Regions from separate parts of the Exiguobacterium sp. s56 genome, predicted to be linked through region 1. Evidence: predicted binding sites of a transcription regulator. Region 1 holds the regulator's gene; the other holds the start of a gene.
The links. Region 1 encodes Rex, which represses fermentation and respiration genes when NADH is low (regulators of the CRP and FNR family bind a similar motif). Its sites were predicted from a motif close to TTGTGAAATATTTCACAA; they were not measured.

Region 1 (7,875 bases):
ATTGTCATCGTGATCCGACGGTATCCGTATGTGCCGTTCGCCTGGTCATAGAGTAGAAGAATGTCCTCCAGAAGCTCCTCGTTCTCTTCTTGACGCACCGGTATGGTGCGATTCAACCATTTGTAATAGGCCGCCCGTGAGATGCCAGCGACCCGACAGAGGAGGACGATCGAAATGGCCTCCTCTTCGTATAGTTCTTTGATGGCGGTGTATCTTTGCTGTAGCCGTACCTGGCTGATCACGACCTCCTCTCGATCTCCTCTAACTTTTTTAGGTACAGGTTGTCTGCACGAAGAAGTTCGTTCTCAAGCTCCATTTGCCGGATACGGCGTTTCAGCTTCTCTTCTTCACTTAGTTCGTCCTCTGGCTTCGTACGCCCACGGCGGTCTAGGAGCGCTTCTGCCCCGTTCGTGTCATACTTCTTGACCCAGCCATAGACCTGGGCATAGGACACCTGAAATTTTTCCGCGGTCTGTTGGTAGTTGCGTCCATTCTCCAAACAGTATTTCACGATTTCAAAGCGTTCTTCGAATGTAGTTTTTCTTCCTTTTGTCATAGCTCGATCCATCCCTTTCCTCGAATCTGTTAACTCGCTATGACTAGTATACTTCTTAACCCATCTTCGAAGAACAGACCAATCACTGATCTGATGTTTGGAGAGAACTTCCATAGTAGTGATCCCATCTAGATAGTCGCGGACGGCCTCAATCTTCTGTTCCTTGGTGTAAGGTCTCCATGTCTTCGATTCCTTCAACGCATCGATCCCACCGGTATCGAATTTCACTTTCCATACCCGAAGGGTATGCTTAGAGACGTGATGGGCCTCCATGATTTCCTTCCAAGTATATTTTTCTTCATTCATCATGCGCAGCGCGCTCAGTTTTTGTTCGATCGAATGCCGACTTCTCGCCATAAAAAAACACTCCCCAATCAGATAAACAGATTTGTTATTTCATCTGTCTACCTATTGGGGAGCATATCAAACCGGAACGGTTCATTCATGAATGGGTCGTGCGTCTTGCTTTAAACCAGTGGTAAGTGACGACGCTGATATAGGTGAGGAGGCCGATCACGTACAGACTGAAGCCAATCAAAATCCAGCCCAGCGCGTCCCAACCACGGACGAAGACGAGTCCGATGATACACGATACGTACCCCACGACGAGCAATGTCAACGAGAAGGCGAGTCTCCGCTTGAATCGCGACTTCAGAAAGTTCAGCACGGCAATCAACAAAATTGTCGTCAACACGCCGATGATGATGAGTTCATCCCCGTAGTACTCCCAAGCCATCGCTTCTCCCCCTGACTGATGTTTAAGTAGTTTCATCGTATCACATGGGTCCAGTGTTTATCTTGTTGTTAAAAACATTTATTCCCAATCACAAAAAAAGCATCGTCCCGTTAAAGAACGATGCTTACTTCTCATTCATTTGTTTCATCAAATCGACTTGCTCTTTCACCATCGCCTCTTTCTCACGACGGAGCACGCCCCGGTACGTGATGCGTGAAATCGACAAGCTGATTTCATACAAGAAGAAGAGCGGCAGCGACACCATGAGGTGCGACGTCAAATCCGGCGGCGTGATGAAGGCCGCGATGACGAACAAGGCGAAGTACGCATATTTCCGAATCGATGACAGGAAGTACGGTGTCACGACACCGATGCGCGTCAAGAACATCGTCACGACCGGCAACTGGAATAACAGTCCGAATGGGATGGTCAGTTGCAGCAAGAACGTGAAGTAGTTCGACGCCCCGATGATTTGCGTTAGCCCGAGGTCTTGCCCGAGGTCCGTCGAGATATCGAGGACGAGCGGGAACAACCAATAATAGGCGAACGCGAGACCGATCAGGAACAAGATGAAGATGATCGGGATATAGGCGAGCGTCGCTTTCCGCTCGTTCGGATGCAGACCAGGTGCGACGAACGCCCACAGTTGATACAGTAGAAACGGACCGGATGCGACGAGCCCGATGACGAGCGCCAAGTTCAAGTAAATCATGAGCGGGTCCGCGACCCCAAAGGCGTTCAGTTCGAGCCCTCGTTCGACGAGGTCCGCCTGCAGATAGGCGAGCACGTATTTGACACTCGGCAAAGCGATCAAAAAGAAGGCAAAGACGACAAATGCCGACAGCATCAGTCGTCTCCGCAGCTCTGTCAAGTGATCGGACAGCGCCCGCTCTTGATCAGGTTGATGATTCATGATTACTGCTCTTTCTTCTCAAGTTCTTTCTTATCTTTCTCCTCATGTTCGTTCATCATGCCGTTTGTGGCATTTTTGAACTCACGGAGCGTTTGTCCGGCGGCGCGTCCGAATTCAGGCAATTTCTTCGGCCCGAAGATGATAAGCGCGACGATGGCGATAATGAAGATACTCGCTCCCCCAGGAATACCGACGACGAGCAACGATGATAGTAATTCCATTATTGATGGACCCCCTCAGCAGATGGATAGTGTTGCATAAAGTAAATGAGCGACTGGAGTTCGATCGACAAGTCGATGTGATGGACGCGGACCGTGTCCGGCACAGTAAGTCTGGCCGGTGTGAAGTTCAAGATGCCTTTAATACCGAAGCGGACCAAGTCGTCCGCGACCGGTTGCGCATAGGCAGACGGCACCGTGAGAATGGCGACGTCAATCTTGTTTTGTTTCATGATCTGTTCCATCTCATCGACGTGATGAATCGGGACACCGGACATCGTCGTGCCGACTTTTGTCTCGTCTGCGTCGAACCCGACGACGATATGTGTGTTATTGTTTTTAAGGAAGTTATAGTTGACGAAAGCTGTCCCAAGATGACCAACCCCGACTAAGGCGACGTTCGTAATCTCGTCCTGATTCAGTGTCTTACGGAAAAAGTCTAACAGATACTGTACGTTATAGCCATATCCCTTTTTACCGAGCGCACCGAAGTACGAGAAATCGCGACGGATCGTGGCCGAATCGACCTTGACCGCCTCGCTCAGTTCAGCAGAAGAGACACGCTGTTTTCCTGATGAATGTAGGCTTTGGATAAACCGATAGTATAGTGGCAACCGTTTGGCTGTCGCTTGCGGAATCTTTGGTTCGTTTTGACTCAACGGAAAGAGCCTCCTTTTTACGACGCGTTTCAAACGAATCTAATTTCATACACCTTGATTGTAAACGAATTCACATGACCACTCAATGAATATACCTGAAAAGGGGAAGAAATAAAGTATACTAAATAGAGAGAAAGGGGTTTTTTCACTTGATCCTACTGCAAGTCAATAACTTATCGAAATCATTCGGCGTCGAGCCGATTTTAGAGAACGTCAAACTAGAAATTCAAGAAGGCGAACGTGTCGCCCTTGTCGGCCGTAACGGTGCCGGCAAGTCGACATTGCTTAAAGTCATCGCCGGGGAATACAACTATGACTCGGGCGACATCATGAAGCCTAAAGATGTCACCATCGGCTATCTCGCCCAAGATTCAGGGTTAGAGTCGAACGAGACGATGTGGAACGAAATGTTGACTGTCTTCACCGATTTAATTGAACAAGAAAAGACGCTGCGCCGCATGGAGCAAGACATGGGTTCTGAGCGCATCTTGAACGACCCGGCCGCCTATGAGCGCCTCTTGTCGTCTTACGATGAAGAACAGCATACGTTCAAAGACCGTGGCGGCTATCAATATGAGGCGACGATCCGCTCTGTCCTTCACGGGATGCGGTTCTATCCGGACGACTTCGAACGCCGCATCGATACGCTCTCCGGCGGACAGCGGACACGTCTCGCTCTCGCGAAGATGCTGCTCCAAAGTCCGGACCTGCTCATCCTGGATGAGCCGACGAACCACTTGGACATTGAGACGCTCGGCTGGCTCGAGAAGTATTTGAGCGGCTATAAAGGCGCCGTCCTCATCGTCTCCCACGACCGCTACTTCCTCGACCGCGTCGTCTCGGTCGTCTATGAGCTGTCACGCCACCGGAGCCGTCGCTTCGTCGGCAACTATACGAAGTATCTCGAACAGAAGGCCGCCATCTACGAGCAAGAGAAGAAGCAGTTCGAGTCGCAACAAGAAGAAATCGCCAAAATGCAGGACTTCATCCAGCGTAACATCGCCCGGGCGACGACGACGAAGCGGGCCCAGAGTGTCCGCAAGCGTCTCGAGAAAGTCGACCGGATGGAAGCGCCGGACGGTGATGAGCGCAGTGCCGTCCTCTCGTTCTCGATCAAGCGCCAAAGCGGGAACGACGTGTTGAGCGGGAGCGACCTCGCCATCGGCTATGAGGAACCGATTGCCCAGCAGCTCCGCTTCCAATTGCAGCGCGGCGAATCGGTCGCCCTCGTCGGCCCGAACGGGGTCGGCAAATCGACGCTTTTGAAAGTGTTGACGAAACAACAGCCGGCCCTTCAAGGGGACATCCGCTACGGCACCGGCGTCGAGATCGGCTACTATGACCAGGAGCAACAGAACTTGTCGGACGCCAACCGCGTCATCGATGAGATTTGGAACGACTGGCCGCTCATGCGCGAGCAAGAAGTGCGGAGCCTGCTAGGCCAGTTCCTGTTCAGCGGCGACGACGTCATGAAGCGCGTCCATGAACTGTCGGGTGGAGAGCGGGCCCGTTTGACGCTCGCGAAACTGAAGCTCGAACAACCGAACTTGCTCATCTTGGATGAACCGACGAACCACTTGGACCTCGACTCGAAGATGATTCTCGAGAACGCCCTCGTCGACTATCCGGGCACGATCCTATTCGTCTCGCATGACCGTTACTTCATCGACCGGCTCGCGACGCGCGTCTTAGAGATCACGCCGAACGGGATTGACGAGTACCTCGGCGATTACTCGTATTACGTCGAGAAGAAAGAAGAACTCGAAGAGCTGGCCCGACTCGCCCGCGAAGAGACGAAACAAGTCATCGTCAAGAAACAGCGCGTCGACAAGGAACAGCAACGCGAGGAACGCCGGATGAAACAACGGATCGAGGAAATCGAGCTCACGATCGAACAACACGAGGCCCGCCTCGAGGAGATCGAGCAACTGTTGTGTGAACCGGACGTCTTCAACGACTTCGCTCGGGCGCAAGAACTGTCGACCGAGTCCGACGCGACGAAAGAATCGATCACGGCACTGTACGCAGAATGGGAGGAGCTCCATTCATGATGCGATTCCGTGCGATGCGAATCGAATGGATGCACGCCTTTCTTACCGGTCTCGCCTATATCGTGCCGACGGGGACGGAATTCGTATCCGAGCTGATTCGCGGGGAACCGACGATCGTTCCGTCGTTCCTGTTTTATTTCCTGCCGGTCGTCATCGGCTTCATCATCCAGACGTGGAGCGGGATTGTGATCAGTTTGTTGAGCGGCCTGCTTATGAGCACGCTGTTCATCCGCCTCGTCGTTTGGCCGGTCGACGTGACCGTCCACAACTTTTACACCCCAGGCTCGGTGTGGGGACACTTCTATCAGTCGACTCTCCTCATGTGGGTGCTCGCCCTGATCGTCTTCATCGTGAGCTGGGTGAACATGTGGTACAAACAGAACAAACATCATCCGGACGTATAAAAAAGGGAAGCCGTCTCCAACGTGGAGACCGGCTTCCCTTTTAACAGTTAGAAATAACGTAGCGGCTGGAATCCGCGTGTATGGAAGTCGAGCTTGAGGCCGTCTTCCGTGATAAAGAACACGTACTCGTTCGTATCGACATCACGGACGAACACTTTATAAAACGTGAGTGTCTCCTCACGGTTCGTCACATACTTCGCCTCATGCGTCGAGATCACTTGCGCGAACAATTGCTCTTCGTCAAACTCGTTGACGATATCCTCGAACTTCGCCGCTTCTTCTTCGGTCGCTTCTCGTCCCGGCGCAATCTCGTAATATGCGTCGCTCGCTTTCGGCTGAACGCCGAGGTTGCGGTCGACGACGATGACGCTCTCGATATTTTGATCGTCTAAGCTCTTATAGCCGTACAACGTCTCGACGAGCGTGTTCTCACCCGTGACCCGGCCGATGCCTTCGAGCGATTCCGCTCCTGTGAGTGAAAGGACGCGTGTCGCTTCCGGCACGATTTCTTCTTGATAGGCGATATTATAGGCGCGGATAATCTCCCGTACTTGCAAAAACGTCGCGACGACGAGCAGTACGACCAGACCTCCAATAATGATGCGTTTCGTCATGTCTCTATTTCCCCCTAGACTGTCATGCTCTCTTCTAAGGATAACCCAGGAACCGCATTCATCGCCAGTGTATCGCGCTTTCCGCGCACATACGCGTGATGTGCCGCCACCCCGATCATACCAGCATTATCTCCGCATAGATCAAGTGGTGGGATGACGAGGCGGATGCCTTCGCGGTCCGTCGCTTCTTGAAGCGCAGTACGGAGTCCACGGTTGGCCGCGACGCCACCTGCGACGAGCAATTGTTTGGCTCCTTTTTCTTTTACGGCACGAATCGCTTTTTCGACGAGCACTTCGACGACGCTCGCTTGGAAGCTGGCCGCCAAGTTTTCAGGGATGACCGTCTCCCCACGCTGTTCGGCATTGTGGACGGCGTTGATAACTGACGACTTGAGCCCGCTGAAGCTGAAGTCAAAACTTCCTGCCTCGAGGCGAACCCGTGGGAACTTATACGTGTCTTCCCCGTTAGCCGCGAGACGGTCGATGGCCGGGCCGCCCGGGTAAGGCAGGCTGAGCGTTCGTGCGACTTTGTCGTACGCTTCTCCGGCCGCATCGTCACGCGTCTCACCGATGACTTCGAACACACCGTGCTCGGGCATATAGACGAGCTCTGTGTGTCCGCCTGAAACGACGAGACAGACGAGTGGGAACTCCATCTCCTCGACGAGTTCGTTCGCGTAAATATGTCCGGCGATATGGTGGACGCCGATGAGCGGTTTACTATGGGCGAACGCGAGCGCTTTGGCCGCACTGATGCCGACGAGCAGCGCCCCGACGAGACCAGGTCCTTGTGTGACCGCGACGGCGTCGACGTCTTGCATCGTCACGCCGGCTTCACTGAGGGCGTCATCGATGACGTACGTGATTCGTTCGACGTGGTGGCGCGAGGCGACCTCGGGCACGACCCCACCGAACCGTTTATGACTTTCAATCTGCGACGAGACGACGTTCGATAAGAGCGTCTTGCCGTCACGCACGAGCGCGACCGACGTCTCATCACAGCTCGACTCAATCGCGAGAATGAGCGATGTGTTCATTCTGATTCACTTCCTAACTTCGCCCAGTAGATATAGGCGTCTTCATTATTGTCTTGATAGTACCGTTTCCGGCGACCGGCGTTTTCAAAACCGAACTGTTCATACAGCTTTTGGGCACCGATATTCGAGACGCGCACTTCGAGCGTGAGCGCCGCCAATGACTTCGAGCGGGCGAATTCAACGAGTTGCGTCAACAGCAGATTGCCGATACCATGCCCACGATATTCCGGCAAGACGGCGATGTTCGTGATATGTCCTTCGTCCACGATTTGCCAGACACCGACAAATCCGACGACGCGGCGTTCATGGACGGCGACGAAATAGACGGCCTGCTCATTCTTGAGCATCTCGTTCATGAACGCTTCTTTCGTCCATGGGATGGCGAACGACGCTTCTTCGACTTTGGTCACTTCCTCGACATCGAGCCAGTTCATGCGCCGGATTTTAATGTCAGCCATGGTTTTGTCCCTCGAGCCATTTCGCTTCCGCTTCAGCAAGACGGAGATATTCAGGCTCAAACGCATGAACATCGTTCGTGACGTCACCTAACGCGACGAGATCGCTTGCCCGGCCATAGCTATGCGCGGCCGGTGCTTCGGTATAGTCGTAAGACGCGAGTACGTCACGGAACGGCTCGACATCACCGACGACGACGAACGGTCCTGTGATAGTGGCTTCAAGCCAAGC
Region 2 (7,875 bases), on a different contig from region 1:
CACTTGATGACGACAGACTTGATGCTCGACGCGGAAGGGCGTGAAGTACCGGAAGGGATCTTGGACGGGATTTTCACTGCGCTCATCGCGAGCCGCCATCTTGATGCCAGACGAAATTCCCGCGAACGCTCCATCTATATCGTCAAACCGAAGATGCATGGATCTAAGGAAGTCGCGTTCACGAACGACTTGTTCGATGCGATTGAAGATGTACTCGAGTTACCGCGTCACACGCTCAAAGTCGGCGTGATGGACGAGGAGCGACGCACGTCGCTTAATTTGAAGAACTGTATCGAGCAAGTGAAGGAACGCATCGTCTTCATCAATACCGGATTCCTCGACCGGACGGGCGATGAGATTCACTCCTCGCTCACGCTCGGACCGATGCGCAAGAAAGGCGAGATGAAAACATCGGAGTGGCTCGATGCTTATGAACGTCTGAATGTCCAGATCGGGCTTGACGCAGGATTCCATCAACGCGGGCAAATCGGGAAAGGGATGTGGGCGATGCCCGATCGGATGCGCGACATGATGCGTGAAAAAAGCAATCATGTCCGGTCCGGGGCGACGACGGCTTGGGTGCCGTCCCCGACGGCGGCCACGCTTCATGCGCTGCATTACCATCAAGTCGATGCGTTTGACGTTCAGCGTGAGTTGGCGAATCGTTCGTTTAATCCAGCAACTGAGCGAGGGCGTCTGCTCGAGGTACCACTCGCCACGCGTCTCTATACAGATGAGGAAGTGAACGAGGAACTCGAGAACAACCTGCAAGGGTTGCTCGGTTACGTCGTCCGTTGGGTCGAGCAAGGTGTCGGCTGCTCGAAAGTACCCGATATTCATCATGTCGGCTTAATGGAAGACCGGGCGACGCTCCGCATCTCGAGTCAGCACGTGGCCAACTGGTTGTATCATGGCGTCTGTAGTCGAGAGCAAGTGGAAGCGACGCTCGTCCGGATGGCCGGTGTCGTCGACGCGCAAAACGCGTCGGACCCGTACTATCGCCCGATGACGCCTGACGTGGAGCGTTCGATCGCCTATCAAGCGGCGCGAGATTTAGTATTCGAAGGCGGCGAATCGCCGAACGGATATACGGAACCGATTTTGCACCGGCGCCGTCGACAGTTTTTACAACAAGTGACATTAGAACCGAACTTAAAAGGAGGAGCATCATTATGACAACGAAAAAAATCGAAAGCGAACAGTTAATTGAACGTTGGGTCGTCCGTCGAATCATCTCAGGGGAATCGACAGCGACGCTCGCGAACACGGCGTTCGTCTACGGGAACGATTTGATGCGCCTCGTCCTAGACCGGGCCGACGGATCGCTCCAAATCATGAGAGAGCCAGTCGAAGAAGTCGTCGTGTTCCGCAAACCGGAAGAACGTGATGAAGAGAACGTCTGTCGCTGCTGCGGCATGGAACACTCATCCTTCAAGTCGGCGCTTGAGTGCTGCGCATACTTGGATTAATCACGCACCATCTGTTATATAACAAACGATTAAATCTAAAATTAATATAATACAGGAGGAATGGGTATGAACGAACAACGCGCACAAGTTGAGGAAATGATACAGTCGGAACGATTTATTGGGGTCGAACGTCCATACGGAGTTGTAGACGTGATGCGACTTCGGGGGTCGGTGTTAATTGAACATACGCTCGCGACAAAAGGAGCGGAACGGTTATGGGAGTTACTCCACGAACGGGACTACGTCCACGCGCTTGGGGCGTTAACGGGGAACCAGGCCATCCAGCAAGTAAAGGCTGGTCTTGAGGCCATCTATTTGAGCGGTTGGCAAGTTGCCGCCGACGCGAACTTGTCGGGACATATGTATCCGGATCAAAGCCTGTATCCGGCCAATTCGGTGCCGAGCGTCGTCAAACGGATCAATCAGGCGCTTCAACGCGCCGACCAAATCCAAACGGCGGAAGGAAAAGGCGATACGCATTGGTTCGCCCCGATTGTCGCTGACATGGAGGCCGGTTTCGGCGGTGTGCTCAACGTGTTCGAACTGACGAAGGCGATGATTGAGGCGGGGGCGGCCGGTGTCCATCTTGAGGATCAATTGTCGTCAGAGAAGAAGTGCGGACATCTCGGCGGGAAAGTGTTGCTACCGACACAGACGGCCGTGAAAAACTTGATTGCCGCTCGGCTCGCGGCAGACGTCATGGGGGTGTCGACGATTATCGTCGCCCGGACGGATGCTCACGCGGCGAATTTGATTACGAGCGACATCGACCCAATCGACCATCCGTTCATCGTCGGTGACCGGACACCGGAAGGGTTTTACCGCACCGAGGCAGGCATCGAGCAGGCAATCGCGCGTGGTCTTGCCTACGCACCGTACGCCGACCTCGTCTGGTGCGAGACGTCCGAGCCCGATTTGGACGAGGCACGCCAATTCGCAAATGCGATTCACGCGAAATATCCGGGCAAACTGCTTGCTTACAACTGCTCACCTTCGTTCAACTGGAAGAAAAAGCTGTCAGACGAGGAAATCGCAACGTTCCAACAAGAAATTGGTGCGATGGGGTACAAGTTCCAATTCGTCACGCTCGCTGGTTTCCACTCGCTCAACTTCGGAATGTTCGAACTCGCACGCGGATACAAAGCCCGCGGGATGGCTGCCTATTCCGAGTTGCAGCAAGCTGAATTCTCGGCGGAGCAGCATGGCTATACGGCGACACGTCACCAACGCGAAGTCGGGACCGGGTACTTTGATGAAGTGTCACTCGTCATTTCTGGAGGCCAGTCGTCGACGACGGCACTGGCCGGATCGACAGAGGCAGAGCAGTTTGAAACGCCTTCCCATTAATCGACGCCCCTCACAAAATGAGGGGCTGTTTTGTGTCCAAATTTGGAACGAGGCAATCCCGTTCACCTAAATGTGACGTATTTCACATTTTTGTCGTCAAACTCTTGCTACGCTAAACATGTCAAAACGAATATGGAGGTTATGACAGATGACACAGACATTCACGGGCGATACGCACGTATCTGAAATCGTCAAACAATGCCCGCAAGCAGCAGACATCTTCAAACGGAATCGAATCGATTTTTGTTGTGGTGGCAACCGACCACTCGCTGAAGCGACTGACAAATCGAAACGGTCGACAGAAGATATTTTAGAAGAAGTCAATGCGCTCTATCAACGCAAGCAAGAGATGAACGAGAAGAGCATCGATTGGGATGCCGCTTCTTCTTCGGAATTGATTGAGCACATTATTTATAAGCATCACCAGTTTTTGACGGACGAATTGCCTCAGCTCACACCATATGTGACAAAAGTGTTCCGGGTTCACGGACAAAATCATCCGCACCTCGGTCGCATTCACCAATTGTTCAATCAATTGAAAGTGGAACTTGAACAACATATCGTCAAAGAAGAGACGGAAGACTTCCCGACGTTGCTTCGTCATGAGACGGCACCGACAGCTGAAACGAGACGGGAGCTTGATGACATTTTGGCTTCGCTCGAGTCAGAACATGCAGCAGCGGGTGACATCTTGAAAGAGCTTCGGCACATCACGAACGACTATACGCCGCCTGAAGGTGCGTGTGGGACGTATCGTCTTGTCTATCAACGGTTAGAAGCGCTCGAATCGGATACGTTCGAACATATTCATCTCGAGAACAACATTTTATTCCCGCGGGCGCGCACGTTCGCTTAATAAGGGCACACCTCTACTGACGTAGGGGTGTATTTTTGTGACGTTTGATACAGATGGGAGGCGAAGCAATCGCTACGATAAAAGAGAAGCAAAGGAGTGATCAATCATGAAACGGGTGAGTGGAGTCATCATAGGGATGGCAGTCGCCTTATTACTAAGTCAAGTCTGGTCGAGTTCAGATTCGGAGGACACCGTGACCATCCTAGCAGCGGCAAGCTTAGGACCGGCTTTGGAAGAGGTCGAGCGACAACTTGAAGCGGAATTCGATGGGATTGATGTTCGGGTCGTGACGAACGGGAGCGGCGCTTTGCGAGCACAAATCAATCACGGGTCTCCGGCAGATATCTTTTTAGCCGCGAGCGTTGACGATGTCGACCGATTACAAATCCCGATTCTAGAGCGGGATATGTTCTTGCATAACGAATTGTGGCTCGTAACACCGAAAGGGAAACCGTGCGCGGAGACGTGGGACGACTTAAATACATGTGCTCGCATCGTCATCGGTGATCCAATCAATGTCCCGGCCGGTCGTTACGCAAAAGTGGCGCTCGAAGGGGAAGATGTGTGGGAGGAAGTGGAGCCGCGAGTCATGTTCGCCCAAAACGTGAGACAAGTGCTGACGCTCATCGAACAAGGTGACGCCAATGCGGGATTCGTTTATAAAACGGAACTCACGACGGACATCGAGTCGATTCAGTCGGTCCCGTTTGAAGCGACGGGTGCGATTTCGTATCCGGCAGTTCGCTTAACGCATGATCCATACGTCCGCGATATCTATGCGCGTTTGTTTGATGATGAGATTCAAGCTCACTTTTTGGCGAAAGGATTTTCCAAATGACGCAATCTCCACTTCAACTCACATTCGAAGTCGGGATGATGGCGACGGTGAGCGCCTTCGTCCTTGCCTTCGGAGCGGCCTATTTCATGCATCACCGTCGATTTAAAGGAAAGCGGCTGCTGGAGACAGTGTTCTTACTGCCGCTTATCTTGCCGCCGACAGTCATCGGGCTATACGCCTTGATTGTCCTTGGGAACAACGGGATCGGTGGGTTCTTGCCCGTCACCATCTTGTTCACCAAACAGGCGAACGTCATCGCGTCCGCCTTGGCCGCGTTTCCGCTCATCTACCAAACAATTCGTCTCGGGCTCAAACAACTCGATGCAGAATGGTATGAGGCCGGACGCGTGCTCGGCGGGTCAGAGCGTCAACTGTTCACTTACGTGACGATTCCACTGCTGCTACCCGCGTTGACGAGCGGCTTCGTCCTCGGTTTCGCACGGTCAATCGGCGAGTTCGGGATCACGATGATGATTGCCGGGAACATTCCTGGCGAGACGATGACACTTGCCACTGCGATTTATATGGCGACAATCAACGGCGATATGAAGCAAGCGCTCATCTGGAGTGGATGGTTGGTTGGTTTGGCGTTTTTAGTCCTATGGCTGAGTGAACGTTATGGCAAACGTCAATATTAGTCAATCACGTCGACTTTTTTCACATAAGACCGGTTCGGAGTATTTAAGATACTTGGGCCGGTCTTTTTCCAAATGTGGACGTGGTCCCCGACAGCGATTTGTTCGAACGTGGCTTTCACTTGAAACTTGAACCAACTTACGTCTTCCGGTTCACTTTGCGCGAAAAGAGTGTCAGGAGAGAGCGTGGCCTCTTCTGCAGTGATGCCGCTGATGACGAGTGCGGTGCGGTCAGACTCATTTATTTCAATCACATATCCTTCGACGTCTGGCTCGGTCGTCGCCCGGTTAGCGAAGACAAACCCGATGGAAAAGACGACGAGCATGGCCGCGATGGTGAGGAATAACATGATTTTGAATGATGATTTCATAAGGGAACGCCTCCTTCGTTCATTATTCTGTCACGTCTCGAATCGCTTATCTGTGAAAAAAGTAACAGTTAAGTCGAGATGTCATCTTTATGATGAAACTATGAAGTCGCTCGGAAAGAGAAGGAGGAACACATATGTCCGATCGTTATTTTTATTCGACCGCTGCAAAGTGGTCGTTTGTAGGATTCACAGCCTTGGTGCTCTCTACGTGGGTCGCGTCGGCAGGATTTGAGCACGTGGACATGGCGTTGTTCGGCTACTATATCGCCGCCGTCATTTGCATGATTGGGATGGTCGTTCGTTTGACGTTATTCTTTGCACGGCCGGCCACTTCGCAAGTATTGAAGCGGAGCCTCAAACAAATGAAGGCAGAAAAGAAACGGGCCAGTAAAGCCGTCGCCACGACAACTGTCAATAACATCGTCTTACAGAAGTTCATCTGGGAACGTGGCTGGTACCGCTGGACCCAACATATGTTGATCGCCTGGGGATGCCTCGGGTCGTTCGCCATCACGTTCGGCTTGACGTTCCAATGGATGCGCTTTGATTTGATTGATATCGAGACGTATCAAATCGTCGTCTTCAACATCCCGACCATCAAAATGGCCGCGCATGGGTTGTTCGCCGAGCTTGTCTATAACGGCTTGAACATCACCGCGCTCATGTTGCTCGTCGGAGTGCTCATGGCCCTCTATCGCCGGATTAACGACCAGGACGTGAAAGTGACACAGCGGTTCGAATTTGATATTTTACCGCTCCTCATGTTGCTCATCGTCACCGTATCAGGTCTCTTGTTGACCGTGTCGTACGTATTCTTCGGCGGCTTCATTCATCATGAACTCGCCTTGTTCCATCAATTGACCGTCATCATCTTTTTATGCTACTTCCCGTTCGGTAAACTGTTCCACTTGCCGGTCCGACCGATGGCAGCCAGCGTACCGATGAACTACCGGGAAGTCGAAGCGGATGAGACGCGTGTCTGCGCTGGGTGTGGCACACGCTATGCAACGGACAATCAAGTCGAGGACGTCCAAGCGATTTTACAAGCACAGACGATTCAGCTCGGACTCAGTGACGGGACCCAGCTGTCGGATTACTGCCAACCGTGTCGACGTTCGATGCGTGTGAAGATGCAGTTGAACTTGATGAATGGACAGTTGTCGACGCACCCGGTCGATACGAATACCGGCATGTCGATGCCAGGGTTCGGCCGGCCGAAGGAGACGAAAGATGAGGCAAAAGATGAGACACCTGTGCGTTAAATGCGGAGAACCGACCGGGACGCTTGAAGAAATCGAGCAAGTGAAACAAATGCTCGAAGGGTCGGACCAACTCGTGAAAGTCGATGCGGCACATACGGTCCAAGACCTCTGTCACGCCTGTCGTCGTCGGGCCCGGCTCGATTCGGCGCTTGGGCGGCCAGGAAGTGACGGGATGCATTATCCGCTTCAAACGATTAACGGCTATCACGTCAGTGGATTTTCAAAACGAAGAGCGGAGACGTTCTATGGAGGGGAAGACGATGAGTGACTTTTTAACGTCGCCAGAAGTACAGAACTTAATCAAACCTGGTGAGAAACTGATTACGACCCATTGTTGCTACTGCGGGATGCAGTGCGGCATGCACATCCGGGTCGATGAGAAGACCGGGGCCGTCAAAGGCGTCGAACCACGCTACGATTTCCCGGTGAATAAAGGCAAGCTTTGCCCGAAAGGCGTCACGGCCTATCAAACGATTGAGCATCCGGACCGCATCCTCACACCGCTCATCAAGCGGAATGGCAAGTTTGAGAAAGCGACATGGGACGAAGCGCTCGACGTGATCGAAGCGAACTTTAAACGGATTCAACGAGAGCACGGAAAGGATGCGGTGTCTGTCTTCGGCGGCGTCTCGATGACGAATGAGAAATGTTACCTCGTCGGGAAGTATGCGCGGGTCGCACTCGGCACACGATTCATCGACTATAACGGCCGCTTCTGTATGTCATCTGCCGCCGGCGGTTTCTTAAAGACACTCGGGATTGACCGCGGGGCGACGCTCCCGTGGACGGAGTTCGAGCATGTCGACACGTTCTTTGTCGCCGGTTCGAATATCGCCGAATGTCATCCGACGACGACGCAGCATATTTGGAAAGCGAAGGACAAAGGCGCGAAAATCATCGTCGCCGACCCGCGTGAGATTCCGATGGCGCGTGTCGCCGATGTCCACCTCGATTTGAAACCGGGGACGGATGCGGCGCTTGCGATGGGACTGCTCAACTTTTTAGTCGAACACGATTATGTCGATCAAGCGTATGTGGATGAGCGTTGCGATAACTACGAAGAGTTGAAGGCGTCGGTCCGTGACTGGACGCTCGAA

Region 2: ric (iron-sulfur cluster repair di-iron protein) is a predicted target of Rex. The motif match lies at 2,887-2,904, and genes of this name have one in related genera.

Annotation. Positions count from the first base shown of each region.
Region 1 covers NZ_JACSLR010000010.1:5,357-13,231, reverse strand. Annotated here, with positions in the region: one part of gene KNP71_RS10240 (IS3 family transposase) at 1-274, opposite strand, end outside; one part of gene KNP71_RS10240 (IS3 family transposase) at 274-913, opposite strand; gene KNP71_RS10235 (YesK family protein) at 999-1,292, opposite strand; gene tatC (twin-arginine translocase subunit TatC) at 1,417-2,205, opposite strand; gene KNP71_RS10225 (twin-arginine translocase TatA/TatE family subunit) at 2,208-2,393, opposite strand; gene KNP71_RS10220 (redox-sensing transcriptional repressor Rex) at 2,426-3,082, opposite strand; gene KNP71_RS10215 (ABC-F family ATP-binding cassette domain-containing protein) at 3,232-5,133, shown strand; gene KNP71_RS10210 (hypothetical protein) at 5,130-5,537, shown strand; gene KNP71_RS10205 (hypothetical protein) at 5,585-6,151, opposite strand; gene tsaD (tRNA (adenosine(37)-N6)-threonylcarbamoyltransferase complex transferase subunit TsaD) at 6,166-7,188, opposite strand; gene rimI (ribosomal protein S18-alanine N-acetyltransferase) at 7,185-7,646, opposite strand; gene tsaB (tRNA (adenosine(37)-N6)-threonylcarbamoyltransferase complex dimerization subunit type 1 TsaB) at 7,639-7,875, opposite strand, start outside.
Region 2 covers NZ_JACSLR010000008.1:43,821-51,695, reverse strand. Annotated here, with positions in the region: gene KNP71_RS09065 (malate synthase G) at 1-1,176, shown strand, start outside; gene KNP71_RS09060 (hypothetical protein) at 1,173-1,469, shown strand; gene aceA (isocitrate lyase) at 1,536-2,816, shown strand; gene ric (iron-sulfur cluster repair di-iron protein) at 2,965-3,672, shown strand; gene modA (molybdate ABC transporter substrate-binding protein) at 3,779-4,510, shown strand; gene modB (molybdate ABC transporter permease subunit) at 4,507-5,148, shown strand; gene KNP71_RS09035 (DUF3221 domain-containing protein) at 5,145-5,516, opposite strand; gene KNP71_RS09030 (MFS transporter) at 5,651-6,778, shown strand; gene KNP71_RS09025 (hypothetical protein) at 6,759-7,046, shown strand; gene KNP71_RS09020 (molybdopterin oxidoreductase family protein) at 7,039-7,875, shown strand, end outside.